One region of the Streptomyces sp. NBC_00727 genome, then DNA from elsewhere that is predicted to be linked to it. Evidence: riboswitches for the same ligand, from Rfam matches in the RefSeq annotation. Region 1 holds a riboswitch; each other region holds the start of a gene.
The links. Region 1 has a riboswitch for cyclic di-AMP ahead of OG242_RS11955 (transglycosylase family protein). Riboswitches for the same ligand answer to the same signal wherever they lie in the genome.
Positions count from the first base shown of each region.

Region 2: linked by a shared signal. The riboswitch ahead of OG242_RS25045 (M23 family metallopeptidase) and the one ahead of OG242_RS11955 (transglycosylase family protein) in region 1 are both predicted to bind cyclic di-AMP.
Region 3: linked by a shared signal. The riboswitch ahead of OG242_RS03005 (C40 family peptidase) and the one ahead of OG242_RS11955 (transglycosylase family protein) in region 1 are both predicted to bind cyclic di-AMP.
Region 4: linked by a shared signal. The riboswitch ahead of OG242_RS29220 (peptidoglycan DD-metalloendopeptidase family protein) and the one ahead of OG242_RS11955 (transglycosylase family protein) in region 1 are both predicted to bind cyclic di-AMP.

Region 1 is NZ_CP108981.1:2,681,931-2,689,438, reverse strand. It holds gene OG242_RS11970 (cytochrome P450) at 1-484, opposite strand, end outside; gene OG242_RS11965 (hypothetical protein) at 744-1,712, shown strand; gene OG242_RS11960 (transglycosylase family protein) at 1,901-3,013, shown strand; cyclic di-AMP (ydaO/yuaA leader) riboswitch at 3,313-3,481, shown strand; gene OG242_RS11955 (transglycosylase family protein) at 3,486-4,214, shown strand; gene eno (phosphopyruvate hydratase) at 4,512-5,792, shown strand; gene OG242_RS11945 (septum formation initiator family protein) at 5,919-6,389, shown strand; gene OG242_RS11940 (DUF501 domain-containing protein) at 6,460-6,999, shown strand; gene OG242_RS11935 (exopolyphosphatase) at 7,011-7,508, shown strand, end outside.
Region 2 is NZ_CP108981.1:5,513,787-5,521,294, reverse strand. It holds gene OG242_RS25060 (GNAT family N-acetyltransferase) at 1-508, opposite strand, end outside; gene OG242_RS25055 (HPr family phosphocarrier protein) at 683-964, shown strand; gene OG242_RS25050 (GntR family transcriptional regulator) at 1,130-1,840, opposite strand; gene OG242_RS25045 (M23 family metallopeptidase) at 2,046-2,879, opposite strand; cyclic di-AMP (ydaO/yuaA leader) riboswitch at 2,893-3,057, opposite strand; gene OG242_RS25040 (M16 family metallopeptidase) at 3,291-4,673, opposite strand; gene OG242_RS25035 (M16 family metallopeptidase) at 4,700-6,061, opposite strand; gene OG242_RS25030 (DNA topoisomerase (ATP-hydrolyzing) subunit A) at 6,359-7,508, shown strand, end outside.
Region 3 is NZ_CP108981.1:698,161-705,668, reverse strand. It holds gene bioB (biotin synthase BioB) at 1-115, opposite strand, end outside; gene OG242_RS03025 (8-amino-7-oxononanoate synthase) at 258-1,400, shown strand; gene OG242_RS03020 (DUF397 domain-containing protein) at 1,414-1,611, opposite strand; gene OG242_RS03015 (helix-turn-helix domain-containing protein) at 1,637-2,497, opposite strand; gene OG242_RS03010 (ATP-binding protein) at 2,702-3,133, shown strand; gene OG242_RS03005 (C40 family peptidase) at 3,151-3,624, opposite strand; cyclic di-AMP (ydaO/yuaA leader) riboswitch at 3,628-3,824, opposite strand; gene OG242_RS03000 (hypothetical protein) at 4,127-4,435, opposite strand; gene OG242_RS02995 (ATP-dependent Clp protease proteolytic subunit) at 4,443-4,586, opposite strand; partial or broken gene OG242_RS02990 (prevent-host-death protein) at 4,586-4,720, shown strand; gene OG242_RS02985 (ABC transporter permease) at 4,795-5,787, opposite strand; gene OG242_RS02980 (TetR/AcrR family transcriptional regulator) at 5,896-6,525, shown strand; gene OG242_RS02975 (NAD-dependent epimerase/dehydratase family protein) at 6,542-7,508, opposite strand, start outside.
Region 4 is NZ_CP108981.1:6,472,805-6,480,312, forward strand. It holds gene OG242_RS29210 (tyrosine-protein phosphatase) at 1-134, opposite strand, end outside; gene OG242_RS29215 (alpha-galactosidase) at 330-2,423, shown strand; cyclic di-AMP (ydaO/yuaA leader) riboswitch at 2,715-2,870, shown strand; gene OG242_RS29220 (peptidoglycan DD-metalloendopeptidase family protein) at 2,874-3,803, shown strand; gene OG242_RS29225 (SGNH/GDSL hydrolase family protein) at 3,985-4,839, shown strand; gene OG242_RS29230 (STM4011 family radical SAM protein) at 4,854-5,747, opposite strand; gene OG242_RS29235 (STM4012 family radical SAM protein) at 5,755-7,110, opposite strand; gene OG242_RS29240 (STM4013/SEN3800 family hydrolase) at 7,107-7,508, opposite strand, start outside.

The DNA of each region.
Region 1 (7,508 bases):
CAGGTACGCCGAGGAGATCGCAAATGGCGTAAATGGGGAGCGGAAAGGCGAAGTCATGGATCAGATCCGCCTCCCCCTTCGCCGCGAAGTCGTCGATGAGCCGGTCCGCCAACTCCTGTACGCGGGGCCCGAAAACGGCGATGGTCCGGGGCGTGAACGCCTTGGACACCAGCCGACGCAGCCTTGTGTGGTCGGGCGGGTCGATGTTCAGCAGATGCGTCATGAGGTTGGCGCTGCGCTCGCCCGGGATGCCGGTCTTGCTCTTGCCCTGGGCGTCCTTCGCGTGGTGAGCCGGATTCTTCGAGAGGCGGCTGTCCGCGAGGGCCTGCCGCGCGTCCGCGTAACGGGTGACGAGCCATGCCTCCACACCGCTCGGCAAGGTCGTCCGGTGCACCGGACTGTGCTCCCTCAGCCAGGCGTAGGCGGGGTACGGGTCGGTGGCGAACTCCCAGGTGAAGAGTTCGGGCGGCGGGGTGCGGTTCACATGACGACGGTATCCGGCCCCGTGACTCCGGTCCTGCCGCAGTCAGCTGCGGGACGAGGCCGGCGATCGCCCCACACGAACGAGTGATGATCCGCCTATTTTCCCAGAAAGTGCTCGTATGCGCAGCGTATTCTCTTCGGAAAATGGCACCGGCCTCACAGTGCTTGGTAGAGCGCCATGAGGCCGAAACCTTCCCGGCGGTGCGTCAACACCCCGGGGACGGAACAGTCTCGGATGCCTATGCCTGCCCGCTTCAGCTGTGATCGTCGTGGCGAAGTACGCACGAGTCTCCACCGGCGAGCAACTCGACGGCTTCGGCCTTGAGGACCAGAATCAGATCTCCGAGGAGCGCGCCGGGCTGCTCATGGAGACGCTCGGAAGAATCGGGTTCCAGAACGACCGGATCTATCCCCTGAGCGGCCGGATCGACAGTCTCTGCGGGGCGGTCTGCACCGGCATGGGACGGGGGAGCGGGAAAGCGCGCGGCTACCGCTGCAACCTCATTCACCGGCAAGTGCCCGCATACCTGGAGGCCGGCATCGATCCCCTTGTTCTCAAGGCCGGGCTCAAGGTGATGGAACAGGAGCTGGAGGAGTACAGAAGGCAGAAGGACGTCGCCGAACAATGGTTGCGGACACAAGCGGATCACCAGCGGCAGGCGACGAAACTTGCCGCCGTCGCGAGCAGTGCTCGCGAGTGCCTCGACAGCATGACACCGGACGAACGCAAGGAGCTGTGCGACTTCCTCGACGTCCGTGTCACACCCCGGGCGATGGGGAGGGCGGCCAGGTCGGGCATCAGGTGCGAGGTCAGGGAGTGGCATCACGAGACGGGGACTCTGGTGCCTCCCGACCCGACGGGTGAGGAGTGGGAGGCGGTTCTGGCGATGTTGCGCGGGTTCCTCCCGGAGAAGTCGAAGAAGCACTTCGTCTCGAAGTACGACATCCGCGTGCAGTTCTCCGGCATGCTCCACAGGTTGCGGAGCGGCTTGTCATGGGTCGAGATGCCGCTCACCTGGAGTCGGATCAACCCCATGAGGGAGCGCCGGCTCTTCTGGTGGAAGCGGGGGGCCCGGCCGGAGATCATGGCCGTTCTGGGGGCGGATTGCCGGGGTGTGGAGGCATACAGGCACTCGGTGCTGCCGAAGCTCACCGTCACCGTTCAACTGCGTGAGGGTCTGCCGGTACAAGGGCGTGGAGAAGCTCTTGATGCCCGGTCGGCGCTGTGATGCGGCAGGTGCGGCGCTTCTCCGTGGCTGTGGAGCGAGGCATGTGCGGGCCAATGAAAGTGACACTCTGTCAACTCTGTGACTTTCACGTGATCTGCGCTGCATCGACTTGTGACTCACGTTCGACTCCCGCTAGGTTCACCGTTCGACTCACCAGTCGCTTGTCAGTCACACGGAAGGCAACTCCCATGGGCTCCGCGAACGGCAGACACCGTCGCCCTCGTCAGGCACCCGCCATCGTCGTCGCCGCCGGCGTCACCGGCTCGGCCATCGCCATCCCGCTGCTCGGCGCGGCGGGCGCGCACGCGGCGGACGCGTCGACCTGGGACCGGGTGGCCGAGTGCGAGAGCGGCGGGACCTGGAGCGCCGACCTGGGCAACGGCTACTACGGCGGCCTCCAGTTCTCGCCCGAGCTGTGGAAGGCGTACGGCGGTGAGGCCTACGCCGAGCGCGCCGACCTCGCCAGCCGCTCGCAGCAGATCGCGGTGGCCGAGCGGGTCCTGGCCGCCAAGGGCCCGAAGGCGTGGCCCAGCTGTGCGGTGATCTCCGGGCTCGGCAAGAGCGCGGGCGCGGCGGACGTCGACCCGGGCGACGAGGACTCCGACGAGCCCGCCCGCAGCGCGGACTCGGGTCTGGACGCCGGGCTCGGCACCGACCCGGCGGACGACGCCTCGTCGGGTGCGACGGCCACCCCCTCGGACGAGGCGGCGGACGAGGCGGCCGGCGGTACGGCCACGGACGAGGACGCCGGCAAGAGCACCGGCAAGCACGCGGGCAGGAGCGCCGAGAAGGGCGGGGAGAAGGACGCGGACAAGGGCGCCGACGCCTCTCCCTCCGCCGACCCGTCCTCCACCCCGTCCACGGACCCCTCCGGCTCGGCCGACCCGTCCGCCGACCCTTCCACCGGCGCGTCGGACGGCGCGCGGGAGACGGGCGGCAAGCACCGGGGCGCCCCGGCCGCCGACGACACCACCGGGGCGGGCAGCGGCCGCGACACGGGCCGGCACGCCTCGCGGGGTGACGGCGAGGCACGCGACGGCGCGGCGCAGCCGGGTGGTGACACGTACACCGTCCGGCCGGGCGACAACCTGTCGGCCATCGCCGACGCGCAGGACCTGCCCGGCGGCTGGCCCGAGCTGTACGAGGCGAACAAGGCCGAGGTGGGCTCCGACCCGGACCTCATCCTGCCGGGCCAGAACCTCGACCTCGGCCTGTCCGACACGGCGGCCGACACCGCGGCCGACGCCCCGGCTGAGACCCCGGCCGACACTACGGGCGAGACCCCGGCTGACGCCCAGTGAGAAGCGCCGGCGAGCAGCTGAGAGCCTCCTGAGTTTTGGGTGGTTTAAGAGGCCCATGTCCCACTTTTGACCGAGTGAGACATGGGTCTCTTTGCGTGAACTGACGGCTCTTGTCCGGGAGGTCCCGCCGCATCCCTTCCGACCTGCGCAAATGAGGGTTCATCGGATGCTCTTACGGGATGATTATCCGGTATGTCCATCTTTGAATATGAGGGTTGGGTGTGATTACGGTCAGAACCGCTCGCACCGCGGGCCCCGTCGACCGTCACGCCGAATCCTGCCGTCGGTCGAAGGGAACAGACGCGAAAGCGCCGTAGGCAGGAGCGGGGGACCCAGGTAGGCGCTGGGCCGGATCGTCGGGAGACGCATCAGGACCGGCTAGGGGTGAAGTCGCGCCAGCAGCGCGGCCGGGCAACTCACTTGGCCCGAACCCGACAGCTCACCTCGCAGGCGTCGGTGAGGAGAAGACTCGATGCTGTTCAACCGCAAGGGCAACAAGCACCGCCGTCCGTCCAAGGCCGTCCGTGTCGCCACGCTCGCCGGTGTCGCCGGTGCCGCCGTCGCCGTCCCGCTGATGGGCGCCACCAACGCCTCCGCCGCCTCCGTCGCCACGTGGGACGCCGTCGCCCAGTGCGAGTCCGGCGGCAACTGGTCGATCAACACCGGCAACGGCTACTACGGCGGCCTGCAGTTCTCCCAGTCCAGCTGGGCCGCCGCCGGCGGTACGCAGTACGCGGCCCGCGCCGACCTGGCCACCAAGGCCCAGCAGATCGCCACCGCCGAGAAGCTCCTCGACATGCAGGGCCCGGGCGCCTGGGCCTGCGCCGGTGCCGGCAACCTGACCAACGACGGTGTCGACCCGGGCGTCGACACCGGCTCCGGCTCCGCGAAGCAGGAGGCCGCCCCCAAGCAGGAGGCCGCCCCGAAGAAGGACGAGCGCACCGAGGCCCCCGCCACCAACCGCTCGGACCGCTCGGACGCCCCGAAGAAGGCCGCGAAGAAGACGGTCACCACCCCCACCGGCCAGAAGGTCGCCAAGGGTGACGGCGAGTACAAGGTCGTGACCGGCGACTCGCTGAGCAAGATCGCCGCCGCGCACCACGTCAAGGGCGGCTGGGAGCAGCTGTTCAAGCTGAACAAGGACATCGTCCAGGACGCCGACCTGATCTACCCGGGTCAGCAGCTCCACCTGACGAAGTAGTCGCGGTTCCTCCTCACCGACTGCTCAGGCCGCCCCGGCCCGGCGCGCACCTCCCCCCGTGCGTGCCGGGCCGGGGCACGCCGCATCAGGGGTGCCGATACCCCTTGATCGTTCAACTGTTGTAGTTACTGGTCAGTAAATATTTGGCATTTCGCCCCGGTGTGCCCGTCCTCGGGTCCTTTTTCGTCCCAGGGGACGGGCGGTCGGCCGACGCAGACGGCCGGGCCGGTTAGGCTCTTGTCGCAAGGCCAAAGCGACCCTGCACAATCAGCGTCATATCCCAGAAGGAGATGCCTCGTGCCGTCCATCGACGTCGTCGTAGCCCGGGAAATCCTCGACTCCCGGGGCAACCCCACGGTCGAGGTCGAGGTCGGCCTCGACGACGGCAGCACCGGTCGTGCTGCTGTTCCGTCCGGCGCCTCCACCGGCGCGTTCGAGGCCATTGAGCTTCGCGACGGCGACCCCAACCGCTACCAGGGCAAGGGCGTCGAGAAGGCCGTCCTCGCCGTGATCGAGCAGATCGGCCCGGAGCTCGTCGGTTACGACGCCACCGAGCAGCGCCTCATCGACCAGGCGATGTTCGACCTGGACGCCACGGAGAACAAGGGCTCGCTCGGCGCCAACGCCATCCTCGGCGTCTCCCTCGCCGTCGCCCACGCCGCCTCCGAGGCCAGCGACCTCCCGCTCTTCCGCTACCTCGGCGGCCCGAACGCGCACCTGCTGCCCGTTCCGATGATGAACATCCTCAACGGCGGCTCGCACGCCGACTCCAACGTGGACATCCAGGAGTTCATGATCGCGCCGATCGGCGCCGAGTCGTTCTCCGAGGCCCTGCGCTGGGGCGCCGAGGTCTACCACACGCTGAAGAAGGTCCTGAAGACCAAGGGCCTGTCCACCGGCCTCGGCGACGAGGGCGGCTTCGCGCCGAACCTGGAGTCCAACCGCGCCGCCCTCGACCTCATCATCGAGGCCATCAAGGAGGCCGGCTACGCCCCGGGCAAGGACATCGCGCTCGCGCTCGACGTCGCCGCGTCCGAGTTCTACAAGGACGGCTCCTACGAGTTCGAGGGCAAGTCCCGCTCGGCCGCCGAGATGACCGAGTACTACGAGGAGCTCGTCTCCGCGTACCCGCTGGTCTCCATCGAGGACCCGCTGTACGAGGACGACTGGGCCGGCTGGAAGGTCATCACCGACAAGCTCGGCGCCAAGGTGCAGATCGTCGGCGACGACCTCTTCGTCACCAACCCGGAGCGCCTGGCCCGCGGCATCGAGGAGGGCTCCGCCAACGCCCTGCTCGTCAAGGTCAACCAGATCGGTTCGCTGACCGAGACCCTGGACGCCGTGGAGCTGGCCCAGCGCAACGGCTTCAAGTGCATGATGTCCCACCGTTCCGGTGAGACCGAGGACGTCACGATCGCCGACCTCGCGGTCGCCGTGAACTGCGGTCAGATCAAGACCGGTGCCCCGGCCCGCTCGGACCGCGTCGCCAAGTACAACCAGCTGCTGCGCATCGAGGAGATCCTCGACGACGCCGCGGTGTACGCGGGCCGCTCGGCGTTCCCGCGCTTCAAGGGCTGACGGCTCGTCGGGGCCGACGGCCCGTCGGGGCTGACGCCCCCTCGGGTACCCCCCGCCTCCCTCCGTCCCCGCGCTCGGTCCCGTACCGTGTGCGGGGACGGACGTGCGTGATGGGGAGGCGGGAACATGGCCGTGAAGGACCGGGACCGGTTCTCCACCGCGACCCGGCTGCGGCTGCTCGGTGAGCAGACCGCCGCCCGTGTCTACCGGTCCCAGAACCGCCGGCAGGCCCGCCGCTCCCGGCTCACCGGCCGGGCCGCCTTCCTGGCCCTGGTCGTCTGCTCGCTGGTCGTCGCCCTCGCGTACCCGATGCGTCAGTACGTGTCGCAGCGCGACGAGATCGCCGACCAGCGGCGGCTGGCGCGGGAGGCCGAGGCGCGCACCGAGGAGCTGCGGGACGAGAAGGCCCGGCTCCAGGACGACGCGTACATCAAGAGGCTGGCCCGCGAGCACCTGCACTACCTTCTTCCGGGGGAGACCGGCTTCACCGTGGTCGACCCCGACGCGGCCGAGGAGCGCAACGGGAAGCCGTCCGGCACGGACCGGCCGTGGCACTCCAACCTGTGGGACGGCGTCGACAGCGCCGACCGCGGCTGACGCCCGTCCCCACCTCCGTACCTCTGCAGAACCCGCGGTTCGAGCAGTCCGATCAGATCCCTAGGCAGGCATGGAAACGCCCCCTCCCCAGACCGAGTCCACCGTCCCCACCGAGGCGGACATCGCCGCGTTCCGGCAGCAGCTGGGCCGCCCGCCGCGCGGGCTGCGCGCCATCGCGCACCGCTGTCCGTGCGGCAACCCGGACGTGGTCGAGACGCAGCCCCGGCTGGAGGACGGCACGCCGTTCCCGACGACGTACTACCTGACGTGCCCGCGTGCCGCGTCCGCGATCGGCACGCTGGAGGCGAACGGGGTCATGAGGGAGATGACCGAGCGCCTGGGCCAGGACCCGGAGCTCGCGGCGGCCTACCGGGCGGCGCACGAGGACTACATCGCGCGGCGCGACGCCATCGAGGTCCTGGAGGGCTTCCCGAGCGCCGGCGGCATGCCGGACCGGGTGAAGTGCCTGCACGTGCTCGTCGGGCACTCGCTGGCGGCCGGCCCCGGGGTCAACCCGCTGGGCGACGAGGCGATCGCGATGCTTCCGGAGTGGTGGCGCAAGGGGCCGTGCGTGTCGCCGTGCGGCGAGCAGGGTACGGACGAGGGCTGAGGGGCGGCGACATGACGCGCGTGGCCGCCATCGACTGCGGTACCAACTCGATCCGTCTGCTGGTCGCGGACGCCGATCCCGTTACGGGGGAGCTCGTCGAGTTCGCCCGGCGGATGGAGATCGTCCGGCTGGGGCAGGGCGTCGACCGGACCGGCCGGCTCGCCCCGGAGGCGCTGGAGCGTACGTTCGCCGCCTGCCGGGACTACGCGGCGGTGATCGCGGAGCACGGCGCCGAGAAGGTCCGCTTCGTCGCCACCTCCGCCTCGCGGGACGCGGAGAACCGGGACGACTTCGTGCGCGGGGTGCGGGACATCCTGGGCGTCGAGCCCGAGGTGATCAGCGGGGACCAGGAGGCCGCGTTCTCGTTCGACGGGGCGACCAAGGAGCTGACCGGGCGCGACGACCTGGCGAAGCCGTACCTGGTCGTGGACATCGGCGGCGGCTCCACCGAGTTCGTGGTGGGCGACGACCGGGTGCGGGCCGCCCGGTCCGTGGACATCGGCTGCGTC
Region 2 (7,508 bases), 2.8 Mb from region 1:
AGCCCGCGTCCCGGAACACCTTGATCATCTTGGTGTTGGCGGGCAGCACCTCGGCGGCGAAGCGCCGGATGCCGCGCTCGCGGGCGACGGCCGCGATGTGTTCGAGCAGGGTGGAGGCCACGCCCCGGCCCTGGTGGGCGTCCTGGACGAGGAAGGCGACCTCGGCCTCGTCCGCGGGGGCCGAGGCGGGGCGGCCGGTCGCGTCGATCCGGTCGTAGCGGACGGTGGCGATGAACTCGCCGCCCACCGTGACGGCCAGGCCCACCCTGTCGACGTAGTCGTGATGGGTGAAGCGGCGGACGTCCTTGGCGGAGAGCCGGGGGTAGGGCGCGAAGAAGCGGTAGTACTTCGACTCGTCGGAAACCTGCTCGTAGAAGCTGACGAGGCGCTCGGCATCGTCCGTGGTGATCGGCCTGATCCGCGCGGTGCCGCCGTCGCGGAGCACCACGTCCGCCTCCCAGTGATCGGGGTAGGCGTGATGCGGACTCTGCTCCGGAGAGGGCTGCATGGGCCAAGCCTACGGCCGTCGCACCGGTCGCGGGGGCGCCGGGGCGGGGGCAGTCTGGGGTGTCCGGACGACCGTGGGCACGGGCCTAGGGAGGGCCCGCGGGTCGGCCCCGGAGCATCGCGCACCACATGAGACACTGGTCTAGACAACCATTGATTCGTGAAGGGCAGAACCATGGCTGAGCGCCGCGTAAACGTCGGTTGGGCCGAGGGCCTGCACGCCCGCCCCGCTTCCATCTTCGTCCGTGCCGCTACGGCCTCCGGCGTTCCCGTCACCATCGCCAAGGCGGACGGCAACCCGGTGAACGCGGCCTCCATGCTCGCGGTGCTCGGCCTCGGCGCCCAGGGTGGCGAGGAGATCGTGCTCGCGTCCGAGGCGGACAACGCCGAGGCCGCGCTGGACCGTCTGGCCAAGCTGGTCGCCGAGGGTCTGGAAGAGCTCCCGGAGACCGTCTGAGCCCGAGCGGTCACAACCGCCGGAATTCTCGCGGCAAAGCCGCGGCCCCCTGCATGGGGCGCCGCGGCTTTTGCGTATGTGCGCCGACGCGACGACCGGACCGAATAACCCGCGACGCTTTTACGGTTTTTACGCGGGCCCTTATTTATTTGTACGCGACCTTTGTTAATTCCGGCCGCTCGCGGTGTTTACGGCACGTTGCGAAGTCCTCACGCGGCCGGCCCGGGGCACGGTGGCGGAGGTGGGCCGGGCGGCGCGGCGCAGCCGGTGCGCGGCGCCCTGGCGTTCGGCGAGCTGCATGGCCAGGGCCCTCGCCCGCTCTGCGTCGCCGCGCGCCACGGCGTCCACGAGCGCCCCGTGCTCCGCCCACGCCTCGACCGGGCGGGCCGGCTGGTCGACCGCGTACATCCAGGCGATCTTGTGGCGCAGCTGGGTGAGCAGGGCGATGAGGCCGGGGCTGCCCGAGGCCTGGGCCAGCGTCTCGTGGAACCAGCCGGCGAGGGAGCGCAGGTCCTCGCCCTCGCCCCGGCGGGCCCGCTCCTGGCCGAGCCGGACCAGGCCGCGCAACACCTTGAGGTGGGCCTCCGTCCGGCGCTGGGCCGCGCGGGCGGCGCTCAGCGGTTCCAGCAGCTTGCGGACCTCCAGGAGATCGGCGGCCTCCTGCTCCGACGGCTCGGCGACGCAGGCCCCGGCGTGTCTCCGGGTGACGACGAAGCCCTCGGACTCCAGGGTGCGCAGCGCTTCCCGTACCGGGACGCGGGAGACCCCGTAACGCCGTGCGAGCACCTCCTCGGTGAGCCGGCTGCCGCGTTCGAAAACACCGGAAACGATGTCGTCACGGATTGCCGTGCATACCGAATGCGCCGGAACACGCATGTCCGAACCTCCGTCTCAATCCCCGCGAACAGCGGCCGATCGACACCTCTGCCATGACTCTATTGCAATGCGCTCGCATTTCCGATGCCGGGCGAGAATTCATGAATATCTTTTGGTTACGGCCGAGCGGGGCGGGCTGGGCGGTACGGGTACGGCGAAGGCCCCGGCGGGATGCCGGGGCCTTCGCCGGGGAGCCTGCGAACGGTCAGACGGTGACGCCGTGGGCGCGCAGGTAGGCGACCGGGTCCATGTCGGAGCCGTAGGAGGGCGTGGTCCGGGCCTCGAAGTGGAGGTGCGGGCCGGTGGAGTTCCCGGTGGAGCCGGAGAGTCCGATCTGGCGGCCGGCCGCGACCTCTTGGCCGACGGAGACGCCGATCGACGAGAGGTGGCCGTACTGGGTGTACGTGCCGTCCGTCATCCGGAGCACGATGTTGTTGCCGTACGCCCCGCCCCAGCCCGCCTCGACGACCGTACCGGCGCCGACGGCGACGACGGAGCTGCCGGAGGCGGCGTGGAAGTCGATGCCGGAGTGGCTGCCGGACGACCAGAGCGAGCCGCTGGACTTGTAGCCGGTGGTCACGTACGAGCCGGCGACGGGGAGCCCGTAGGTGCCGCCCAGAGCGGTGCGGGTGATGGAGCGGCCGGCGCGTCCGGAGGCCTCGCGTGCGGCCTGGGCCTTCGCCTTGGCCGCCGCCTTGACCTTCGCCGCCTTGGCGGCGGCCTGCTTCTTCGCGGTCTCGGCCTTCTTCACGGCCTTCGCCTTGGCGGCCGCCTTCTTCTCGGCGGCGTCGGCGAGGTGCTGCTGCGCGGCGGCCTGGGCCTCGATCCGGTCGGCGAGGGTCTTCTCGATGGTGAGGATCTGGGAGAGCCCGGTCTCGGTGGCGGCGGGGGCCGTTCCCGCGTCGGCGGCGAGGGCCGGTGAGGCCAGCGATCCGACGACGCCGGTGGTGGCGAGGGTCGCGATGCCGACGGCCTTGGCGCCGGTACGCGTCAGACGGCTCGGGGCACGGTGCTTCCCGGTGGCACGGGTGAACGCCATGGGGTGGCTGGTCCTTTCCTTCCTTCTCGCCTACCGGGTTAGCTGACGGGTTCGGAGCAGGAAGGTCTCCTACGGACGCCTCGCCCCGGGGGGCGCCGGCATCCGATTCACCCCAGGGACTGCGTGGGTCCCCGGCTCCCCGGGCTCGCGCCGGACGGGGACTCGGCGATGGCTGCCCGGTACGTCACGGATGCGGCGTACGAGTGGCGGACAGCGGACCCGACGCTAAGCGGCCGGACTTCCCGTCACCAAACGGGCACGGGGTTTTGTAGCGCATCCCACAGGGCGAATCATCATATAGCGCTCAAATCAGCCACATAGAGGGCAAACGGGTCCAGTCATGCGGGGAGGCTCCGGCGCAACCACGCGCCGGAGCCTCCCCGTTGCCCGTCCGAGGGGCGAAGTGACCGGTCAGCCGGTGACGACCGACACCTCACCGATCCCGAGGGCCCGGACCGGCTCCTCGATGCGGGAGGCGTCGCCGACCAGGACCGTGACCAGCCGGTCCACCGGGAAGGCGTTGACCGCGGCCGCGGTCGCCTCCACCGTGCCGGTCTCGGCGAGGCGGGCGTACAGCGTCGCCTGATAGTCGTCCGGAAGGTGCTGCTCCACCTGGTCGGCGAGGGTGCCCGCGACGGAGGCGGCCGTCTCGAACTTCAGCGGCGCCACCCCCACGAGGTTCTGCACGGCCGTCTCGCGCTCGGCGTCCGTCAGGCCCTCGGCGGCCAGCGTCCGCAGGACCTTCCAGAGGTCGTCCAGGGCCGGGCCGGTGGACTCGGTGTCCACGGAGCCGCTGATGGCCAGCATCGCGGCGCCCGTCGCGCCCGAGGCGGAGTCCGCGGCGCTGGAGCGGAGCACCTGGGCGAAGGCCCGCACGCCGTAGGTGTAGCCCTTCTCCTCGCGCAGGACCCGGTCGAGCCGGGAGGTGAGCGTGCCGCCCAGGCAGTAGGTCCCGAGGACCTGGGCCGGCCACACGCTGTCGTGGCGGTCGGCGCCGATGCGGCCGATCAGCAGCTGGGTCTGCACCGCACCCGGGCGGTTCACGATGATCACGCGGCCGGTGTCGTCGGCCGTGATCGGCGGGGCGGGGCGGGGCTCGGCGGTGTTCCCGGACCAGTCACCGAGGGTCTCGGCGAGCAGGGCGTCCAGGTCGATGCCGGTGAGGTCGCCGACGACCACGGCGGTCGCGGCGGACGGGCGGATGTGCGCATCGTAGAAGGCGCGCACGGCCGCGGTGTCGATGCGCTCGATGGTCTTCTCGGTGCCCAGGCGCGGGCGCGACATGCGGGCCGTGGCCGGGAACAGCTCCTTGGAGAGCTGCTTTGCCGCGCGGCGGGCCGGGTTGGCCTGCTCGTGCGGGATCTCGTCCAGCCGGTTGCGCACCAGCCGCTCGATCTCGCTGTCCGCGAAGGCCGGTGCCCGCAGCGCCTCGGCGACCAGGCCGAGCGCCTTGGCCAGCCGGGAGGCCGGGACCTCCAGGGACACCCGGACGCCGGGGTGGTCGGCATGGGCGTCGAGGGTCGCGCCGCACCGCTCCAGCTCGGCGGCGAACTCCTCGGCACTCTGCTTGTCGGTGCCCTCGGACAGGGCGCGGGACATGATCGTGGCCACGCCGTCCAGGCCCTCGGGCTCGGCGTCCAGCGGGGCGTCGATGAAGATCTCCACAGCGATGACCTGCTGGCCGGGGCGGTGGCAGCGCAGCACGGTCAGCCCGTTGGGCAGAGAGCCGCGCTCGGGCGCGGGGAAGGCCCAGGGGCGCGCCACGCCGGGAGCGGGCTGGGGGTGGTACTGCATCGAAACTTCAGTCGCGGCAGCGTCGGTCACTGGTCCGCCCCTTCGTGCGCGTCGGTGTCGGTGGCGGCCTCGGCCTCTTCGGCGGGCTCGACCGGTTCGTAGACCAGGACCGCCCGGTTGTCGGGCCGCAGCTGGGCCCGCGCGGCCGCCTTGACCTCCTCGGCGGTGATGTCGAGGACCCGGTTCACGGCGGTCAGCGCGAGCTGGGGATCGCCGAACAGCACCGCGTACCTGCACAGTTCGTCGGCGCGGCCCGAGACCGTGCCGAGCCGGTCGAGCCACTCACGCTCCAACTGGGCCTGGGCGCGCTCCATCTCCTCGGGCGTAGGGCCTTCCTCGGCGAACCGGGCCAGCTCCTCGTCGACCGCGGTCTCGATCTCGGCCACCTCGACGCCGCCCGACGTCTTGACGTCCAGCCAGCCCAGGGAGGGCGCGCCGGCGAGCCGGAGCAGTCCGAACCCGGCAGCCACCGCCGTACGGTCGCGCCGGACCAGGCGGTTGTGCAGGCGGGAGGACTCGCCGCCGCCCAGCACGGTCAGGGCGAGGTCCGCCGCGTCGCACTCGCGGGTGCCGTCGTGGGGCAGCCGGTAAGCGGCCATCAGGGCGCGTGCCGGCACCTCCTCGCGGACCTCCTCGCGCAGCTGGCCGCCCATGATCGGGGGCAGCGCGCCGTCGCGCGGCGGCTGCTTGCCGTCGTGGGAGGGGATGGAGCCGAAGTACTTCTCGATCCAGGCGAGGGTCTGCTCGGGGTCGATGTCGCCGACGACCGACAAGACGGCGTTGTTCGGCGCGTAGTACGTACGGAAGAAGGCGCGGGCGTCCTCGAGGGTCGCCGCGTCCAGGTCGGCCATGGAACCGATCGGGGTGTGGTGGTACGGGTGGTCTTCGGGGTAGGAGAGAGCGGTCAGCCGCTCGAACGCGGTGCCGTACGGGACGTTGTCGTAGCGCTGGCGGCGCTCGTTCTTGACGACGTCGCGCTGGTTCTCCATGGACTCCTCGTCGAGCGCGGCGAGCAGCGAGCCCATCCGGTCGGCCTCGAGCCACAGGGCCAGCTCCAGCTGGTGCGTGGGCATCGTCTCGAAGTAGTTGGTCCGCTCGAAACTGGTGGTGCCGTTGAGCGAGCCGCCGGCGCCCTGCACCAGCTCGAAGTGCCCGTTCCCCTTGACCTGTCCGGAGCCCTGGAACATCAGGTGCTCGAAGAGGTGGGCCAGGCCCGTGCGGCCCTTGACCTCGTGGCGCGAGCCGACGTCGTACCAGAGGCAGACCGCCGCGACCGGGGTCAGATGGTCCTCGGAGAGCACCACGCGCAGGCCATTGGCCAGACGGTGCTCGGTCGCTGTCAGGCCGCCGGAGCCGGCCTGGGCGGTGGCCGTGTGACCCATGGGCATGTACGTCCCTTCGATCGCGCTACTGGATGTCCATATGAAGAAGCCGCTGCGGGAAGCTGCTTCGAGACACAGCCACTGTATGCAAGCGAACCGGCACCTGCCGAAGTTCCCGTGCGGTGAAGCTTCGCGCGAAATTCCCCGGAAGGGGGTCCTCCGCCGCCTCGGGACGGGCTGCGAGGGCCCTTTGGGACGGGTCGAGGTCGGGGATGTCAGTGCGGCGGTCCACAATGGTGCGCGTCAGAACCTGAGGGAACCTGAGGTTGCCCGATCGAAATCCGTGAAGGAGTCGCAGCAGCGATGGCCCGCCGCAGCACGAAGACCCCGCCGCCGGTCGACTTCGAGGAGAAGATCCTCGACATCGACGTCGTCGACGAAATGCAGGGCTCCTTCCTCGAGTACGCGTACTCGGTGATCTACTCCCGCGCCCTGCCGGACGCCCGCGACGGCATGAAGCCGGTGCACCGCCGCATCGTGTACCAGATGAACGAGATGGGCCTGCGCCCGGACCGCGGCTTCGTGAAGTGCGCCCGGGTCGTCGGCGAGGTCATGGGCAAGCTGCACCCGCACGGCGACGCGTCGATCTACGACGCGCTGGTGCGCATGGCCCAGCCGTTCTCCATGCGCCTGCCCCTCGTCGACGGACACGGGAACTTCGGTTCCCTGGGCAACGACGACCCGCCGGCCGCCATGCGGTACACCGAATGCCGGATGGCCGACGCGACCTCGCTGATGACGGAGTCGATCGACGAGGAGACGGTCGCCTTCCAGTCGAACTACGACGGTCAGGAGCAGGAGCCGGTCGTCCTTCCGGCCGCCTACCCCAACCTCCTGGTCAACGGCACGACCGGGATCGCGGTCGGCATGGCGACCAACATGCCGCCGCACAACCTGGGCGAGGTCATCGCCGCCGCCCGGCATCTGATCAAGCATCCGGGCGCGGACCTGGAGACGTTGATGCGGTTCGTCCCCGGTCCCGACCTGCCGACCGGCGGGCGGATCGTGGGCCTGGGCGGCATCAAGGACGCGTACGCCAAGGGTCGCGGTACCTTCAAGATCCGTGCCACGGCCACCGTTGAGAACGTCACGCCGCGCCGCAAGGGCCTCGTCGTCACCGAACTGCCCTTCACCATCGGGCCCGAGAAGGTCATCTCCAAGATCAAGGACCTGGTCTCGGCGAAGAAGCTCCAGGGCATCGCCGACGTCAAGGATCTGACCGACCGCTCGCACGGCCTGCGCCTGGTCATCGAGATCAAGAACGGCTTCGTGCCGGAGGCGGTGCTGGAGCAGCTCTACAAGCTGACGCCGATGGAGGAGTCCTTCGGCATCAACAACGTGGCGCTGGTCGACGGCCAGCCGCTCACCCTGGGCCTCAAGGAGCTCCTGGAGGTCTATCTCGACCACCGCTTCGACGTGGTGCGCCGGCGCAGCGAGTTCCGCCGGACCAAGC
Region 3 (7,508 bases), 2.0 Mb from region 1:
CGGCCACCACGTCGAGCAGTTGGTCGTCCGGGGTCGCCAGTACGGCGAGCGCTTCTTCGCGGGTCGGCAGCTCGCGCCGCAGCCCCTTGTCCACCAGCGTGTTCAGGAGGTCCATGGCGACGATCCTGACGCACCGCACCGCCCGGAGCCAAGGAGGAACCGGACAACAGAGCTCACGGGGGGTGTGTGCATTGCCACACCGTGCCTTCGAGTGACCGCGGTTAGGGTCTGTGGGCTGCCTACAAGAGGGATCGCCCATGCCCGCCACCCCGTTCGACTGGATCGACGAAGAGGCACGCCGGCGCGCGGACGCGGGGCTCGTCCGCAGGCTGCGGCCCCGGGACGCCGACGCGGAGCCGCTGGACCTCGCGAGCAACGACTACCTCGGCCTGACCCGGCACCCCGAGGTGACCTCAGCCGCCGCCGACGCGGCGCGCCGCTGGGGCGGCGGGGCGACCGGCTCCCGTCTCGTCACGGGCTCGACCGCGCTTCACGCGGAACTCGAACGCGAACTCGCCGCGTTCTGCGGCTTCGAGGCCGCGCTCGTCCTCTCCTCCGGTTACGCCGCCAACCTCGCGGCCCTCACCGCTCTCACCGGGCGCGGCGCCCTCATCGCGTCGGACGCGGGCAACCACGCCTCCATCGTCGACGGCTGCCGGCTCTCCCGGGCCGAGACCGGCGTCGTCCCGCACGCCGACCCGGATGCCTTCCGCAAGACCCTGCGCGGGCACGACGGGCGGAAGCTGGCCGTCACCGACTCGGTGTTCTCCGTGGACGGCGACGCCGCGCCGCTGGGCGCACTGGCCGCCGTCTGCCGGGCGGAGAACGCGGCGCTCCTCGTGGACGACGCGCACGGGCTCGGCGTGCTGGGCGACGGCGGGCGCGGCGCGCTCGCCGCGGCGGGCCTCGCGGGCGACGAGGACGTGGTCGCCACGCTCACCCTCTCCAAGTCGCTGGGCAGCCAGGGCGGCGCGGTCCTCGGACCGGCCCGGGTCATCGAGCACCTGGTCAACACCGCCCGTACGTTCATCTTCGACACCGGACTCGCTCCGGCGGCCGCCGGCGCGGCCCTGGGCGCACTACGGCTGCTGCGCCGCGAACCGGAACGCGCGCTCAGGGCGCGTACGGTCGCCACCGCGCTGTACGAGGGGCTGACGGCGGCCGGGCTGACCGCGGTGCGGCCCGACGCGGCGGTCGTCTCGGTGCGGGCGCCCTCGCCCGAGGCCGCCGTCCGCTGGGCCGCCGACTGCCGTACGGCCGGGGTGGCGGTCGGCTGCTTCCGGCCGCCGTCCGTGCCCGACGGCATCTCCCGGCTGCGGCTCACCGCCCGCGGTGACCTGACGGACGAGCAGGTCGCGCGGGCGGTGGCGACGGTGCGGCAGACCGCGCCCCGGAACTGAGGCGCGGTCCGCGTCAGCGTTTCAGGCCGGAGACGAAGGACGTCCAGGCCGGGGCTGAGAACTCCAGGGGTGTCCTGGCCACATCCTTGGAGTCGCGCACGGCCAGCAGCCGTCCGCTCCCCAGCGGCGCGGTCTCCACGCAGTTGTTCATCCCTGTGCTGCGGCTGCTGCGCCGCCACCGTAAGGCGTACTGAGCGAGGCGATCGGGCATGACGCTTCCTCCGGGCGGTGGGGGGTCACCGATCGTCGCGGTCGATCGCGGCGATCAGGTCCAGCGTGTGCTCCGGCGACAGCGCGTGTGTCTGAAGGGTTCGGAAGGCCGAGCTGTACGCCGCAAGGTCTTCTTTCCGTTCCAGATAGAGGCTACTCGTCAAGTGGTCAAGAACGACCACGTCAAGGTCGGAAGCGGTCGGAAAGGAGAAGATAACGAAAGGGCTGGTGAGGCTCACATACCCGCCGACCGAGAACGGGAGTAACTGGAGTTGCACGTGGGGCAGTTGTGCCACCCGTGCGAGATGGCGCAGCTGCTCGCGCATCACCCTTCGGCCACCGACCTCCCGACGCACCACCGCCTCGTCGAGCACGGCGCTCAGCCGCAGCGGCGGATCGCTCCGCAGCACCCCCTGCCGGGTCAGCCGCACCTCGACCAGCGAGTCCAGCTGACCGGACGGCAGCCCGTCGAGGGAGGCCCGGGTCACCGCACGGGCGTAGTCGGCCGTCTGCAACAGGCCCGGCACCACGGAGGTCTCCAGCGTGCGGGCGGTGCGCGCCTGTGACTCCAGGCTGATGAAGTCGCGGTACTGCGGCGGGATGAGACCCCGGTACGCGTGCCACCAGCCGGCCCCGCCGCCGCCCGCCGAACCGGCGAGCGCGCCCAGGACCTCGCGCAGCTTCGGATCGTCCATCCCGTACGCGTCCAGCAGCCGGTTCACGTCATCCGGCCGCACCCCGCTGACACCTGTCTCGATCCTGCTCACCTTCGACTGGTGCCAGCCGAGCAGTCCCGCGGCCTCCCGGCTCGTGAGCCCCGACGCCTGGCGCAGGCTCCGCAGCTCCTCGCCGAGCTTGCGGCGCCGCACCGCTGGGCCGTGCTGCATCTGATGGCTCCCTCCACTGGCTGCCGAGGGGACAGTGTGGCGCCCGAGCGGGGCCGGGCGGGGAGAGTTCACCGGTTTGAGCGACAGATATATGCATATCTTGGTGGATCGCCGCCGCGGGGGGCAGCATCGGTGGCAATCTGGCGCGAAGCACAACCGGACCGCTCGGCGGGCCGGTACCGGGTGGGAAAGGGACGGCTCGCCATGGCAGACCATCAGGAAGCACGTGTCACTCTGCCGAGCGAGCCGGTCTCGGTCTCCGCGGCCCGGAAGTACGTCGCCCGGGTGCTGGCGGAGTGGGGCCTGCCCGACGACACGGAGACCGCCGACACCGTGCGCCTCATCATCTCGGAGCTGGCCACCAACGCCGTCCTGCACACCTTCGGGCAGTCGCCCACCTTCACGGTCGACCTGCGTCTCGAACGGGAGGAGCAGCTGCGCCTCGGCGTGACGGACAGTCATCCCCGCAGGCCCCAGCGGCTGCCCGCCGCCGTCCAGCAGGACAACGGGCGTGGCATGGTCATCATCCGCTCACTGGCCAAGGAGTACGGCGGCCGGCTGACCGTCACACCCACCGCCGACGGCGGCAAGACCGTCTGGGTGGCACTTCCGTGGCAGGTCCCCCTCCAGCCCTGAGGCCGGCCGGGCCCGCGTCAGCTCACCCGGCCGTACAGGACGCTCCTGGTCCAGATCTTCTCCAGGCGGACCACGGCGCCGGTCTTCGGCGAGTGCCAGATCTTCCCGCTGCCGGCGTAGATGCCGACGTGGTAGACACTGCTCCCGGAATGGAAGAAGACCAGGTCACCTCGTTGCCGCTTGGACGCCGAGATGTGCCTGGTCCTGTTGTACTGCTGCTGGGCCGTCCGGGGGAGTTTCTTGCCGGCCCTCTTGAACGAGTAGAGCGTCAGCCCGGAACAGTCGAAGCTGCTGGGCCCGGTGGCGCCCCATCGATAGGGCGCCCCCTTCTTCGACGCCGCGATCTTCAGCGCCTTCATCGCATGGCCGGCGGCATGCGCCTCGGTCGCGGCACCGGGGACGAACAGCGTGCCGCCGACGGCGGCGAGAGTCATGGCCGAGGCCGTCGTGGCCCGGGCGAGCAGAGACGGGACATGAACCTGCGCACTCATGCGCAACCCTTCGTCAGCCGCCTGTGAAGGATGACCTGTCGGGTTCGGGCTGGCGAAGTTGCCCGGCCGCGCACGGCGGCTTCACCCCGAGGGACAGCCGGACATCCGGCGGTCCCGTAGTGCTCGGGTCCTCCACTCCTGCCGATCCACTCCTGTCGACCAGGCATCCGGACGGCGGCAGGACTCGGCGTCCGCCCGGACCGCCCCGCCGCGGCGGCGGGGGCTTGTCGTCCCAGGGATCTTGACTCACCTCGTGCCGGATTTCCGAGGTGAAACGGCCATAAGTGAAGACCGTCACGGATGGTCCGTTCAGGTGGACACGGGCCGTCCGACCGCCCCGGCCCGCCCCCGGAGTCCTGCCGGTACCAGCGGTGTCGCGAGGGAATCCGCCCCACGCGCATCAGGAAAAGGCAAATCGGACCGTCGCTCGTGAGAGGGAACGCCTACGCCGAACGAGCGAGGAAATCCGGTGCGTCCGTCGGGCGTGTCATGACCGGGCGCGTCAACTCGGGGGATCCGGCGGGAGGGTGACCCGCCCCGCCCGCCGCTCCCCGTCCAGCGCCCGGAGCGCCCGGGTCAACGTGGTGCTGTGGATGCGGGTTTCACCGCGCCGGTGCATCACCGCCAGGGCGTCCCGCAGGGCCGCCGCGTGCGAGGCGAGCGCCTGGGCCGCCCGCAGCGCCGTGTGCGTGTCGTCGCCGCGGGCCGGGTTGATCCGGCCCACCTGGTCGACGACGTGCAGATAGAGGTCGATGAACTCGCTCTCGGCCCGGGTCAGCGCGGGCAGCGGTGGGAACTCCGGCGGCTGCACCACGGGTTCACCGCACGGAGCGCGGCGGCACCGGGACGCGGCTCCGCACGACGTGGTCGACGATCCCGTGGGCCAGGGCTCCCTCCGCGTCCAGGACGAGGTCGCGCTCGGTGTCCTCGGCGATCTGCTCGGCGGAACGGCCCGGGTGCAAAGGAGGAGGCGGCGGAGCAGGAGCACGTGATCAGCTCGGTCTCCTCGATCGGCTCCACCGCGTCCGCTGCCGGCGAACGGCAGCGTTTCGGCATCGCCGCCGAGCACCGCGGGCACCACGGCCGGGATGACTGAACCTCCGTACTCGGCGAAGCGCCCCCGTCCGTCGGGACGGGGGCGCTTCGCGTTGCTGTGCGGGCGTGCGCGGATCAGCCGGCGAGTGCGGGCTCCCGAGCGGCCGTGGTCGGTGCGCTGTCCGGCGCGGCGGTCCCGCGGCGGCCGCCGATGAGGACGGCGGCCAGTCCGAGCACCGCCCACACGCCGAGCGTCAGGGCCGCGCCGCCCGCCGCGGCGCCGTCGAAGAAGGAGACCGACCGCAGCAGCGACCCGCTCGCCCCCGGCGGCAGCAGCTGGCCGATCGTGCCGATGGGCCGGGGGAGCAGCTCGGGCGCGCTGGTCACCCCGGAGAACGAGTTGCCCAGGAGCACCATGAGCAGGGCGCCGAGGCCGATGCCGGGAGTCCCGATCAGGGCGGCGAGCCCCGCGACCGGCGCGCCGATGGCGAGCACGGTCAGGGCGATGGCCCCGGCCTCGCTCCACCAGTCGCCGGTGAGGGCGCCGAGCCAGCTGTCCGTGACCGCGGTGGCCAGGAGCCCCACCGCGACGGCCACGCCCAGCAGCGCGGCCCCGGCCCGTGCGCCCCGCAGCCGGAGCAGGGTCACGGCCGCACCCGCGGCGACCCCGGCGATGGCCAGCGGCAAGATGCTCGAACTGAGCACCGCGCCCCTGGGGTCGGCGGCGGGGGCGGCCACCACGTCCGTGACCGGTACGGCCGTGCCGACCGGGGCCCCGGCGCTCACGGCCTCGTGCAGCAGCTGGGCGACCACGGGGCCGGCCGCGCTCGCCGTCAGCAGTGCGGGGCCCTTCTCGGAGACGACGACCGCGCCATACACGGTACGGTCCTCGATCGCGTCCCGGGCCGCGGCCCCGGAGTCGTAGCGGTGGATCTCGAAGGCGCCGTCGCGCTCCTCGAACCGCTGCTGGAGGCGGTCCGCGGCCGGTGCGGACCCGGCGATCCCGATGGGCAGGTCGCGCGGGGCCGTTCGGGCGGCGGGCCACGCGAAGGCCCACAGGGCGAGGGTCACCACCACCGGCACCAGCAGGACGACCCCCACCATGCGGCGGTTCGGGGTGAGGGACATGGGTCATGCCTCGATTCAAAGAGAATGATCGTTCGTTTTATGACTCTGCCACTGTCGCGCCGCTGCCGCTTCCTTGTCAAGAATGAATGTTCGTTTTAACTTGGGTGCATGGCCCGTGTATCCCAGGAGCACCTCGACGCCCGCCGCCGGCAGATTCTCGACGGCGCCGCGCGCTGCTTCGCCCGCGACGGCTTCCACGGCACCTCGATGCAGGACGTGCTGGGGGAGGTCGGCCTGTCGGCGGGTGCGGTCTACCGCTACTTCGGCGGCAAGGAGGACCTGATCGCGGCCATCGCCACCGAGGCCGTCGAAGGAGTGCGCCGGGCCTTCGAGGGGGCGGCGCGCGACACCCCCGTCCCCGCCCCGGACGTCCTCATCGGCCGGGTGTCGCGGACGCTGTTCGAGAACAGTATGGAATCGGGGCGGGGCCTTGAGCCCCGAGCGTACGCGGGGCTGATCATCCAGGTGTGGTCGGAGACCCTGCGCAGCGAGCGGCTGGCGGCCACCCTCGCCGAGGCGTTCGGCGGGCTGCGCGGGGCGTGGACCGAGCTGGTCGGGCTGTACCGGGAGGCCGGGGTGCTCCGGGCGGACGTGCCCGACGAGCACGTCGCCCGGGCCCTGATCGCGACCGCCCAGGGCTTCATCGCCCAGCTCGCCATGTTCGGCGACACCGGCCCGGAGGTCCTGGAGAACGGCCTGCGGGGGCTGATGTCGATGGACACGGTGCAGGCGGGCTGACCGCGCCCGCCCGGGCTCACCCCTTCCGGTCGTGCTCCGCCAGCCAGGCGTCCTCCGCCGCGTAGTCGAACAGGCTCGTGCCGTACGACCGCAGCATGGCCGGGTACGCGTCCTGCCAGTCCCGCCCCGCCAGCTGCCCGGCGATCCACTCGACGGTCTCCGGCAGCGACTCGGCGTACCCCGTCACCGGCCGGTAGCCGAGTTCCCGCTCGGCCGCCGACATGTCGAACACGATGGGGTGCGGCGCGCTCCACGGCGTCGCGCCGACGCCCTCGGGGGACGGGTCGCCCGGCATCAGCACCGTCTCCGCGCTCCGGCCGAGGACCGCGTCCACCGCCTCGCCGATCTCCGCGACCGTCGGCGCCTGCGGATCGGCGGCGTTCAGCACCCGGGAACCGGGCCGGGCGGCGGCCAGCCGGATCAGCTCCGCCATGTTCGCCGAGTGCACCGGGTGGAAGCGGGACGCCCCGCCGTACGCCAGCACGCGCCGGGTCCGGCCGTCCAGCGCCCGCTTCACGAAGTACAGCTCACGCGGTGAGCGGCAGTGCGGGCCGTGCACCGCGCCCGCCCGCAGCAGCGTGGCGGGCAGCGCGTCGCCGGCCGCCAGGAGATCGCGCTCCAGCCGGATCTTGCGCGTCGCGTAGGTGTCCTCGCCCGGTGCCACGGTGGCCAGTGACTCCGGGATCGGCACCGGATAGCGGGGCTCCCCGCCCGGTTCGGCCTGGGTGTCGAAGCTGTGGCCCTTCTCGTCCTCGTACACCGCGCCGCTGGAGACGACCACGGCCGAGCCGATCCTGTCGGCGAGCCCGGTCAGCTGCCGGGCGTGCTGCCGCCCGTACGCCACCATGTCGACCAGGACGTCGCATCCCGGCCCGAGCGCCGACGCGAGCGCGCCCTCCTCGTCGCGGTCCAGGGCCACCGCCCTGACCCCGTCGTCCCACCCCTCGTCACGGCCTCCGCCGCGCGAGGCCGCCGTCACCTCC
Region 4 (7,508 bases), 3.8 Mb from region 1:
TGGCCGCTGCGGTAGAGCCTGCCGTGCCGGACCCGGCGGCCGTCGGTGGTGGGCAGACCGCCCACGTCCCGGAAGTTGCGGACGCCGGTGAGTACGGGCTCCGTCGGCGGGGTCTGCGGCAGCTGCTGCGTCACGGTCACTCCTGGAGGCTCTGCCCCGGCGCGTGTCGCCGTCGGGCCCACGCCCGCGACGATACGACATCGGTTCGTAGGCCAGGCATCTCGGTCGCCGGGGCCGTTTTCCGCGCACGCGCCGTTGCCCCCGGTGCGTGGACGGTCGATGATGTGCGGACCGGTGTGAATCTGTGAGTACGCGGACGGGGGCGCGCGATGATCGAGGCCGGCGACCGGATCTGGCTGCTGACGGGGGCGAACGGGAGCTACGCCCTGCGTCTCACCGACCGGCACGAGTTGCTGCATCTCCACTGGGGCCCGCGTATCTCCCTGGCCGCCGCCCAGGCCCTGGCCGAGGCGCCCGCGCCGCCCGACCGGGGCTTCGAGTCCCCGCTCGACGGCCGCGAGGAGTACCCCGTCGAGGGCGGCCCCCGGTTCGTCCGCCCCGCCCTGTCGGTGCGCACCGACGAGGTGCGCGGGACCGCGTGGGTGTTCGCGGGCCACGCGGTGGACGGCGACGAGCTGCGGCTCTCCTTCGACGACCCGGTCCACCGGCTCGTGATCATCCTGCACTACCGGATGCGGGACGACTCCGACGTGATCGAGCGCTGGACCACCCTCACCCACGCCGGGCCCGACGGCCCGCCCGTCGAGGTGCTCCGCGCCGATGCCGCGGCCTGGACGCTGCCCGCCCGCGACCGCTGGCGGCTCAGCCGGCTGCACGGCCGCTGGGCGGCGGAGACCCAGCTGGAGCGCACGGAGCTCGCGTACGGGGAACACCTGCTCTCCAGCCGGCGCGGCCACACCGGCCACCAGGGCCTGCCCTGGGTCGCCCTCGACGCGGACGGCGCCGCGACCGAGGAGAGCGGCGAGGTCTACGGCTGCGCGCTCGGCTGGTCCGGCTCCTGGCGCATCGCCGTACAGCGGCTGCCCGACGGGCTCGTACAGATCACCGGCGGCGCCGGCCACGACGAGTCCGGGCTGCTGCGGCTGGCGCCGGGGGAGTCGTACACCGGCCCCGTCTTCGCCGGGCTGTGGAGCGCGGGCGGTTTCGGCGGGGCGAGCCGCGCCTGGCACGCCTGGCAGCTCGCCCATGTGATCCCGGACGCCTCCGAGCCGCGCCCGGTGCTCTACAACTCCTGGGAGGCCACCGGCTTCGACATCGCGGAGGACCAGCAGCGGGCGCTGGCCGAACGCGCCGCCGCGATGGGCGTCGAGCTGTTCGTCGTGGACGACGCCTGGTTCGGGCAGCGGGTGAGCGACCGGGCCGGGCTCGGCGACTGGACGCCGAACCCGCAGCGCTTCCCCGACGGGCTCGGCCCGCTCGCGCGCCATGTGCACGGGCTCGGCATGCGGTTCGGGATCTGGGTCGAACCCGAGATGGTCAACCCCGACAGCGATCTCTACCGCGCCCACCCCGACTGGGTGCAGCACTTCCCCGGCCGGGAACGCACGGAATTCCGCAATCAGCTGGTCCTCAACCTGGCCCGCCCCGATGTGCGGGCCCATCTGTGGGAGAGCCTGGACGCGCTGCTGTCCGGGACGCCGGTCGACTATGTGAAATGGGACTTCAACCGCTGCTTCTCGGACGCCGGCTGGCCCGGCGCCGACTACCCGCAGCGACTGTGGACCGAGCACGTGGACGGCCTCTACGCGCTGATCGACCGGCTGCGCGCCGCCCACCCCGGCGTCGCCTTCGAGTCCTGCTCGGGCGGCGGCGGGCGCATCGACCTCGGCATCCTCTCCCGTACGGACCAGGTCTGGACGTCCGACAACACCGACCCGCTGGACCGCCTCGCCATCCAGCACGGCTTCGGGCAGCTCCACCCGGCGCGCGTCATGGCGGCCTGGGTCACCGACAGCCCGAACGTCCAGCTCAACGGCCGCCGCTCCTCCCTGCGCTTCCGGTTCGTCAGCGCCATGGCCGGGGTGCTCGGGATCGGCGGGGACCTCACCGAGTGGAGCGCGGCCGAGCTGGACGAGGCGCGCGGGTGGGTGGAGCTGTACAAGGAGATCCGCCCCGTCGTGCAGCTGGGCGAGCTGTACCGGCTGCGCGCACCGGGGTCCGGCCTGAGCGCCGTGCAGTACGTGCGGGGCGCGGACACCGTCGTCCTGATGTGGCTCCACGCCCAGCGGTACGGGGAGCAGCCGCCGGCCCTTCGGCTGCGCGGACTCGACCCGGAGGCGACGTACACCTGCCTGGACACGGGGGCGGTGCACCACGGTTCGGTGCTGCTGCACCACGGGCTGCCCAGCGGGCTGCGCGGCGACCTGGACGCACGAGTGGTGCGGCTGCGCCGCGGACGATGACCATGACATGTCCGTATTGCGGCGTTATGTCGAACTCGCCCCGGTTGTAAGGGAGATGATCACCCGCTCGTGAGCGGGATCATATCCGTGACGGTGTGTGGTGACGCCCCGGCGGGGTAGGCCGTGCGCCGCGCGGAAAGCCAAGATCCGTAATCCACGGAGTGTGACCGGAATTCCGCGCCGCAATTCAGGTGCGGAATCCGATGCGGAACGCATGGCTTGTTTCCGCCGTCCCGGCTCGCTTACGTTCCATGCCATCCGGATGGAACGCCCAATCCTGCCGCCGTCCGGAATTCGCATCCACTCACCGTGTGGCAGGAGCGGGGGAACCAGGTAAGCCGCCGACCGGGACGACCGGACGGCTAGGGGTGAAGCCGCGCCAGGCGCGGCCGGGCATCTCCAGCCCGAACCCGACAGCTCACCTCGCAGGCGCCGGAGAGGAAATTCTTCATGCCCAATTCGGGTAAGCACCGCCGTCCCAAGTCCAGCACCATCGCCCGCGGCGTCGTCGCCGCGAGCGCCGGCGGAGCCGTCATCGCGCTTCCGCTGCTCGGCGCCACCGGTGCCCACGCCGCGGAGCAGTCCGCCCCGGCCGCCTCGAAGTCGGTCGCCGCGCACACCACCCCGGCCAAGCCCGCGAAGAGCACCGGCACCACCACCTACTCCGTGGTCTCCGGCGACTACCTGTCGAAGATCGCGGCCCAGCACCACCTCAAGGGCGGCTGGCACAAGCTGTACCAGGACAACCGCGAGGTCGTCGGCGAGAACCCGAGCCTGATCTTCCCGGGCATGAAGCTGACCCTCGGCGCCAAGGCGGCCCCCGCCGCCGCCACCCCGTCCAAGGCACCGGCCGAGACGGCGGAGAAGACCGAGACGAAGGCCGCGCCCAAGGCCGAGACCAGGACCGAGACCAAGGTCGAGACGAAGACCGAGGCCAAGACCGAGACCGAGGCCCCGGCCACCCAGGACAACGCCTCCGGTTACGTCCACCCGGTCCCGGGCAACCACACCACCGCCTACCGCGCCTCCGGTGCCAACTGGTCCAGCGGCAGCCACACCGGCATCGACTTCCCCGTCGCCACCGGCACCAGCGTGAAGGCCATCACCTCCGGCACCGTCGTCACCGCCGGCTGGGGCGGCGCCTACGGCAACCAGGTCGTCATCCAGCACGCCGACGGCCACTACTCCCAGTACGGCCACATGTCCTCGCTCTCCGTCTCGGCGGGCCAGACCGTGACCGCGGGCCAGCAGGTCGGCCTCTCCGGCGCCACCGGCAACGCCACCGGCCCGCACCTCCACTTCGAGGTCCGCACCGGCCCGGAGTACGGCTCGGACATCGACCCGATCGCCTACCTGGCGTCGCACGGGATCAACGTCTGATCCAGGCGGTACCGACCCGTGATCCGGGTCACTGAACGGCAAGAGGGACGGCGCACCGCGGTGCGCCGTCCCTCTGCTTATTCCCCCTTTACCGAAAACTGACCGGGTGCTTTATCTCACCACCCGTCAACCCCTTATTACGGTCGCGTAGGTCACATTCCGGGGTGCAGGATAAGCGCTTGTGGCAGACGATTCGAACAACATCCAACAGGGCGTCATCGACCGACAGGGCGCCATCGGGTCGTACGCGGCGATTGGCGACAGCTTCACCGAGGGAGTCGGCGACCCCGGCCCGGACGGAACATTCGTCGGCTGGGCCGACCGGCTCGCGGTACTCCTCGCGGACCGGCTCCCGGAGCCCGGCATTCCGGCGGACGCCGAGGGCTCACCCGTTTCCGCGCACGGAAACTTCCGGTACGCCAATCTCGCCGTACGAGGACGCCTCCTCGACCAGATAGTCGAGGAGCAGGTGCCCCGCGCCAAGGAACTCGCCCCCGGTCTGGTGAGCTTCTGCGCCGGCGGCAACGACATCATCCGGCCGGGCACCGACCCCGACGACGTGGCCGAACGCTTCGAGCGGGCGGTCGCCGACCTCACGCGGTCGGTCGGCACCGTCATGGTCACCACCGGCTTCGACACCCGTGGCGTCCCCGTGCTGCGCCATCTGCGCGGCAAGATCGCCACCTACACCGCCCACGTCCGGGCCATCGCCGACCGCTACGACTGCCCGGTCCTCGACCTGTGGTCGCTGCGCTCCGTGCAGGACCGGCGCGCCTGGGACGGCGACCGGCTGCACCTGTCGCCCGAGGGACACACCCGGGTCGCGCTGCGCGCCGCCCAGGTCCTCGGCCTCGACGTGCCGGCCGACCCGGACCAGCCGTGGCCGCCGCAGCCCCCGCGCGGCGCGCTGGAGATCCGCCGCGACGACATCCACTGGGCGCGCGAATACCTGGTGCCATGGATCGGACGGCGGCTGCGCGGCGAATCCTCCGGGGACCACGTCGAGCCCAAGCGGCCCGACCTGCTGCCGCTCTGACGGACCCGCTGTCCTCAGTCGCCCCGCGACCGCGTCGCGGCGACCGGGGACAGCGGCAGCGCCGCCGGAATGCGCTCCAGCACCCCGCCCGCGAACACGTCGTACAGCGGCAGCGTCTCCAGGTGCACATAGCCGATGTGGCAGTCGCACACGGCGAGCGGACACGCCCGCGGCACCAGCGCCCGGCGGTAGCTCCCGTCGTACAGATTGCCGAGCTCCGCCCGGACGAAGTGGCAGCGGCGCACCGTGCCCTCCCCGTCCACCGAGATCACCGACTCACCGGTCCGGCAGGGCAGCCCCGCCGAGCGGTGCGGATGACGGCTGTACGGGAACAGCGGGTCGATCGCCGTCCACCGCTCCGCCTCCTCGTCCGTATAGGTGTGCCCCTCGGCCGCGTTGACCCAGAGGTAGACCTCGTCCGCGAGCGCCGCGCGCAGCCGCCGCGCCTCGTCGAGATGGGCGTCGAGGCCCACGACACCCACGCTGTGCCGGACCCCGAGGCCCTTCAGCTCCGCGCACCTGCCGACGAAACGCTCGTACGGCGTCTGCCCCGGGTGGTACGTGCACCACAGCGCGATCCGCTCGCGGGCCGCCTCCGGGGCCTCGGCCAGCCACCGCGTACGGCCGCTCAGATTCGTCTGGATCGCGACCCGGCGTACGTGCGGGAGGCCCGCCAGCTCCACGATCGCCCGGCGGTACCAGGAGCGCACCAGGCCCTCGCCCCACGGCGTGAACAGCACCGAGATCCGGTCACCGGTCTGCGCCGCCGCCCACGCGGTGAACCGTTCGAGCGCCGCCCGGTCCGCCCGCAATTGTTCCGGGGTGTCGCGCCGCTTGGCGAACGGGCAGTACGGGCAGTCGTAGTCGCAGGAGGCGAGCGGTCCCCGGTAGAGAATGGTCAGGTCCACGGGTGACTCACTTCAGCTCGTACGCGGCCATCGCGGCCCGTACGGCGGGGGAGAAGAGCTCCGGGCCCAGCGCGTCGGAGTACGCCAGCCCCTCCGGCGACAGCCGCAGCAGCTCCTCGGCCGGGGCCCCGCCGTCGAGCCACCCCCGGGCCTCGAACCGGGCCAGCTCCTCCGGGAAGTCCTCGTACGGCGAGGTCCCGAACCGCTCGCGGTACCCGTCCAGGGCCATGCCCTCGGCCTGGAGCACCGACTGGAGGAGATGGCGGCGGCGCGCCTCGTCCCCGTCGGTGTACCGCCCGACCACGGCGCGGGAGAAGTCCTCGGTGGCCGTGTAGGCGTCGATGATGCCCCGCACCTCGCTCATCCGCACCGCGTAGTCGAACGAGTAGTGCAGCCGCGAGGTGTAGGAACGGGCGCCGCAGCCCAGGCCGATCATGCCGTCCGTCTGACAGGCGTAGTCGTCGGGCCCCTCAGCGCGCGGGGCGCCGGCGCGCCGGAACATCCGCATCGACACCTGCTCGTAGCCGTGCGCCAGGAGATGGTCGCGACCGGCCCGGTACAGGCGCAGGCGCTGCTCGTCCCACGCCGCGTCGGCCTCGCGGGCGGAGAGCCTGCCGAGCGCGGTCAGCGGGCGCACGTACAGCGGGTACAGATACAGCTCCTCCGGCCGCCAGCGCAGGGCCGCGTCCAGGGAGGTGCGCCAGGTCCGCTCGGTCTGGCCGGCTATGCCGTAGATCAGGTCGATGTTGAGCACGGGTATGGCGGTGTCCCGTATCAGGCCGAGAGCCCGGTCGACGTCGGCGGCGTGCTGCGGGCGGACCGCCGCGCGGGCCTCGGCCGCCACGAAGCTCTGCACCCCGATGCTGATCCTGGTGGTGCCCCGCTCGGCGAGCACGGCCAGCCGGTCGGCGGTCGCGGTGGACGGGGAGGTCTCCACGGACAGCGGCACGGACCGCAGACCGGCGCCCATCCGCTTCTCCGCGATGTCGCACAGCCGCTCCAGCTCGCCCGCCGTCAGGAACGTGGGCGTGCCCCCGCCGAACGCCGCCGCGGCGAACCGGACCGGTTCGCCTTCGCCCAGCGCCTCCCGTACGGCGCTCGCCTGCCGGTCCAGCGCGTCGAGATACCGCGAGGTCAGCTCGTCGGGCGCGCCGATCCGGGTGAAGAGGTTGCAGAAGCCGCAGCGGACCTCGCAGAACGGGATGTGCATATAGAGGGAGAGCGCGTCCTTGCGTTCCCCCGCCCAGAGCTCACTCAGCGCCGGTCGTCCGCCGGGCTGCTCGGCGAGCGGGCGGTACGTCGTCTTGTGCGGATAGGCGTACACATAGCTCTCGTACGGGCGGACGGTCTGCGTCTCGGTCATCGGACGGCCCCCGGTTCCAGGAAGAAGTGGGCGTACGGAACGGTCCAGACGGACTCGTGGCCGAGCCGGTGACCGGTGTAGCCGTCGTCGCCGTACGCCGTGCCGTGGTCGGAGCAGACGATGGCGAAGGCACGGCGGCGGCTGCTCGCGGCGGCGAAGAGCCGGCCGATGTGGGCGTCCACGTACTCCAGGGCGGCGGCGTGCGTCTCGCGGCTGTCACCGGCGTCGAGGGTCGCCCCGGCCCGGTGGAACCAGTTCGGCTGGTGGAGCGCGGAGACGTTGACGAACAGGAACAGGCGCTGCTCCGGCGGGAGGGCTGCTACCACCTCCTCGGCGCGGGCCACCTGCGCCTCGAACGAGGTGGGCGAGGCCACCCCGAACCCGGGCTCCCAGTGCGC